DNA from 2 places in the Nocardioides sp. CCNWLW239 genome. Region 2 is predicted to be linked to the other one. Evidence: predicted binding sites of a transcription regulator. Region 2 holds the regulator's gene; the other holds the start of a gene.
What was found. The regulator HrcA, encoded in region 2, represses chaperone genes, less so after heat shock. The targets are predictions, from matches to a motif close to TTGGCACTCGNNNNNNNCGAGTGCCAA.

Region 1 (2,396 bases), on a different contig from region 2:
CCAGGGTCGAGAGGGCTTCGCCCTCGACGTCCTCGGCGATGATGAACAGCGGCTTGCCGGCGGCGATGACCTTCTCCAGCAGCGGCAGGAGCTCCTGGACAGAGCTGATCTTGCCCTGGACGAGCAGGATCAGCGGGTCGTCGATGACGGCCTCCATCCGCTCCTGGTCGGTCACGAAGTACTGAGAGATGTAGCCCTTGTCGAACTGCATACCCTCGGTGAACTCGAGCTCGGTACCGGTGGTGTTGGACTCCTCGACGGTGATCACGCCGTCCTTGCCGACCTTGGCGAAGGCCTCGGCGAGGATCTCGCCGATCTTCGCGTCGCGGGAGGAGATGGTGGCGACCGAGGCCATGTCGGACTCGTCGACGACCTCACGAGCGGCGGCACGCAGGGCGTCGCCGACGGCGGACGCAGCGGCGTCCATACCGCGCTTGAGGCTCATCGGGTTCGCGCCGGCGGCAACCGCGCGCAGACCCTCGTGGACCATCGCCTGGGCGAGGACGGTCGCGGTGGTCGTGCCGTCACCAGCGATGTCGTTGGTCTTGGTCGCGACCTCCTTGGTGAGCTGAGCACCAAGGTTCTCGAACGGGTCGTCCAGCTCGATCTCACGAGCGACGGTGACACCGTCGTTGGTGATCGTCGGGGCGCCCCACTTCTTGTCGAGGACGACGTAGCGGCCCTTGGGGCCCAGCGTCACCTTGACGGCGTTGGCGAGGGCGTCGACGCCACGCTCGAGGGCGCGGCGGGCGTTCTCGTCGAACTCCAGGATCTTCGGCATTGGTATTTACTCCCTAGTACGCAGAACGCGGCCGGGGCCCAGGACTTGATAAACCCCGTCGGCCCGGCCGCGTTGATGCGAGACGGATGACGTCAGGCGATGACTGCGAGGATGTCGCGGGCGGAGAGGATCAGGTACTCCTCGCCGGCGTACTTGACCTCGGTGCCGCCGTACTTGCTGTAGATGACCTTGTCGCCCACGGCGACGTCGAGCGGGACGCGGTTGCCCTTGTCGTCGATACGACCCGGGCCGAGCGCCAGGACCTCGCCCTCCTGGGGCTTCTCCTTGGCGGTGTCCGGGATGACCAGACCGGAGGCGGTGGTCTGCTCGGCCTCGACGGCCTTGACGACGATCCGGTCCTCAAGAGGCTTGATGTTGACCGACACTGTGTCGACCTCCCCATTTCTTTTCTACGGAGTCAGACTGGTGGGTGTTGCTACGTCTGTGCTTGCGATATGCCACGTACGCCGTCGCGGGGGTCGCACCCGGCTCGCAAGCGCTGGCACACTCAGGGGGAGAGTGCCAACGCAGACGTTAGCACTCGGCCGTAATGAGTGCCAGTGATGAGTCCCCCGCAGACCGGGTCACCGCTGGCCGGGGAGCCTCACCAGCAGCGCGATCATGCCGGCCAGGAGCCCGAGGATGATGATGCCGCCGGCGACCACGAGCGACCGCAGCCCCTCCTCATCGTCGTCGTCCTTCTCCGCGAGCGCGGTGGTCCGGAGCTCTTCACCATCGCTCAGGGCCGACATCTGCAACGAGCCGTCGGGCTGCGCGGAGACGGTGGCGGAGGGCTGACGGCTCGGCTCGGGCTGCGCTGCGGAAGCGCTGGCCGACGGCGTACCTTCCGCCTTCTCGCGCTTCTCCGCCTTCCCGGCCCCGTTCTTGTGCTCGTTCTTCGCCGGGGCGCCCTGCCCGGGCTCGGCCTCGGGGGTCTGGCTCGCCTCGTCACGGCCGCCCCGATCGTCGTTGTCGTCCCGGCCGCCGTTATCGCCCTGCTCGTTCTGCTCGCCTGGCTCGTTCTGGTCGTCCTCGTCGTCGCCGTCGGGGCCGTCCTCGGGCTCGTCCGGGGCGTCGACCCTGGAGTACGCCACCGAGTAGCCCTCGAGCGACCGCCCGTCGCTGTGCCGGATGAGCACCGTGCGTTGCGGGGCGGACAGGACATGGACCTCCGAGGTGCCTCGACGACCACGGCTGTCCACGCAGTACGCCACGATCAGGTATCCGTCGGGCGCAGTCACCGACACGGAGGAGTCACCGTCCACCTCGCGGTAACCGTCCCCGTGCGAACAGTGACGAACCGGCGTCACCGAGTCGGCCGAAGCGGGCGCGGCGAACAGCATCGGCAGCAGTGTCACGGACAGCAGAGCCATGGACATCAGAGACAGAGTCGCGACGAGCACCCAGCGGCTCACCGGGACTCGGCGTGAGGGTCTGCGCACCCGGCGGATCCTAGAGCAGAAACACCCCGCCGGGTAATGGAGTTTGCCAAGTCCGGAAACCGGCCTGAGAGGATCGGAGCCATGGATCTCGACGCGTTCGCCTGGTTGCTGACCGACAACGGGCAGCGGCTGCTGGCGCGGGCCACCGAGATGACCTCTCCGGACGGCCAGGG
Region 2 (2,396 bases):
GTGGCGTGCTTGGCGACGTGGATCTCGACGTAGAGGTCGCCGGCGGGACCGCCGCCGGGACCGACCTCGCCCTGCTCGGCGAGCTGCACCCGGGTGCCGTCGTCGACGCCCGGCGGGATCTTGACGGTCAGGGTGCGGTGGGAACGGACCCGGCCCTCGCCGCTGCAGTCGCGGCACGGGTCGGGGATGACGGTGCCGAAGCCGTTGCAGGCGCTGCACGGGCGCAGGGTGCGGATCTCGCCCAGGAAGGAACGCTGCACGACCGCCACCTCGCCCTGGCCGTGGCAGGTCTCGCACGGGACCGGGTGAGAGCCTTCCGCGGCTCCCTCGCCACCACAGGTGTCACAGACCACCGCGGTGTCGACCTTCAGATCGCGGGTGACACCGAAGGCCGCCTCGGCCAGATCGATGTCGAGCCGGATGAGGGCGTCCTGCCCGCGGCGTACGCGGGGGCGAGGGCCGCGTCCGGCACCCCCGGCACCACCGGCACCACCGAAGAAGGCGTCCATGATGTCGGTGAACGAGAAGCCCGCGCCCTGTGCGCCGAAGCCTCCGCCGAACGGGTCGCCACCGCGGTCGTACGCAGCCCGCTTCTGCGGGTCGCTCAGCACCTCGTAGGCGTGGGAGATCTCCTTGAACTTCTCCTGCGACTCGGCGTCCGGGTTGACGTCAGGGTGGTACTGGCGTGCCAGCTTCCGGTACGCCTTCTTGATCGTTGCGTCGTCGGCGTCCTTGTCGACACCGAGGAGCTCATAGGGGTCCAACGTCTGTCTTCCTGCCATCGAAGTTCGCTGATCTTCCTTGAATCGAGTCTGCTGCTGCTCAAGCCTCGTCGAGGATCCGGGAGAGGTAGCGCGCGACCGCACGCACCGCTGCCATGGATCCGGGGTAGTCCATCCGGGTCGGCCCGACCACGCCGAGCGTGGCCAGCGCCTCGTCGCCAGGTCCGTAGCCGGTCGCGACCACGCTGGTCTGCGACAGCTCCTGGTAGGGGCCCTCGGCACCGATCCGCACCGTGACCAGTCCGCCCGCGGTCGCCTCGCCCATCAGCTTGAGCAGGACGACGTGCTCCTCGAGGGCCTCCAGGAGCGGACGTACGGCAGTGTCGAAGCTGTCTCCGAAACGGGCCAGGTTGCTGGTGCCGCCGATGGAGATCCGCTCGTCGGAGCGGTGGTCGTTCATCGCCTCGATCAGGGCCTCGGCGACCGCGGTGGCGAGCGTGTCCTGCGGGGCGTCGGTGGGCTCGGCGATGGTGCGCAGCGCGTCCCCGGCCTCGGCGATCACGACACCCGCCACGGCGGTGTTGATCTTCGTGCGCAGGCTCGCGAGGGTCTCCTCGGAGACCTCCTCGGCCACCTCGAGCAGGCGCTGCTCGACACGACCGGTGCTGAGGATGAGGACGAGAAGAAGGCGGGTGGGAGCCAGCGCGACCAGCTCGACGTGGCGTACGGTCGAACGGCTCAGCGTCGGGTATTGCACCACGGCGACCTGGCGGGTCAGCTGGGAGAGCAGCCGGGTCGAGCGGCTGACGACGTCGTCGAGGTCGACCGCGCCGTCGAGGAAGCCGGCGATCGCCCGCTTCTCGGCGGCGGTCATCGGCTTGACCGTGGTGAGCCGGTCGACGAAGAGCCGGTAGCCCTTGTCGGTGGGCACCCGGCCGGCGCTGGTGTGGGGGGCGGTGATGTAGCCCTCCTCCTCCAGTGCAGCCATGTCGTTGCGTACGGTGGCCGGCGAGACGCCCAGGCCGTGACGCTCCACGAGCGCCTTGGAGCCGACCGGCTCCTCGGTCTTCACGTAGTCCTCGACGATCGCTCGAAGGACAGAGAGCCTGCGTTCGTTCTGCATCTGCGCTCCTGTCATCCTGGCTGCCTGGCACTCATTCGCTGCGAGTGCCAATCCTACCGGTTCGTATCACAGGAACCAGTTTCCGGTGGCTGCTTCGTTCTGTGGAACGGATTACTTCTCTCGCTATCGAGATAGCCTTAGGTTAGGCTGACCTTAGAGACATCCGCTTCACCGCTTCTGCCCCACGGGAGAGTCCCATGATCGCCGACGATCTGCTGGTCCGCATCACGGCCCACGCCAACGACGAGCATCAGGCCGATCTGTGCCGCTCGCTCTCGGCCCGGCTCGGGCTGCGGCCGCGCCACATCGTCGGGGTGCGTCTCTCCCATCTCACCGCCGAGAGCGTCGACGTCTCCTGGATCACCCTCGACGGCGGCCACCACGTGACCTTCCGGTTCCCGGAGACCGCGGCCACGCCGGACGAGGTTCTGGAGCAGCTCGGGCGAGTGCTGACCGGTTCTCGCTGCTGACCCCACTAACCTTCTCCGGATGAGCGATCGCTACGGATCCGACGTCCTCTCCGGTGACTGGCGCAAGCCCAAGCACGGGCG

Region 1: the regulator HrcA is predicted to act here: its motif matches at 1,316-1,342, upstream of groES (co-chaperone GroES).

What each region holds. Positions count from the first base shown of each region.
Region 1 is NZ_JBBBNW010000002.1:260,840-263,235, forward strand. Features, by position in the region: gene groL (chaperonin GroEL) at 1-781, opposite strand, end outside; gene groES (co-chaperone GroES) at 874-1,167, opposite strand; gene WBG06_RS07185 (hypothetical protein) at 1,366-2,160, opposite strand; gene WBG06_RS07190 (class I SAM-dependent methyltransferase) at 2,305-2,396, shown strand, end outside.
Region 2 is NZ_JBBBNW010000008.1:121,363-123,758, reverse strand. Features, by position in the region: gene dnaJ (molecular chaperone DnaJ) at 1-782, opposite strand, end outside; gene hrcA (heat-inducible transcriptional repressor HrcA) at 823-1,845, opposite strand; gene WBG06_RS24090 (hypothetical protein) at 2,043-2,315, shown strand; gene WBG06_RS24085 (DUF3097 domain-containing protein) at 2,335-2,396, shown strand, end outside.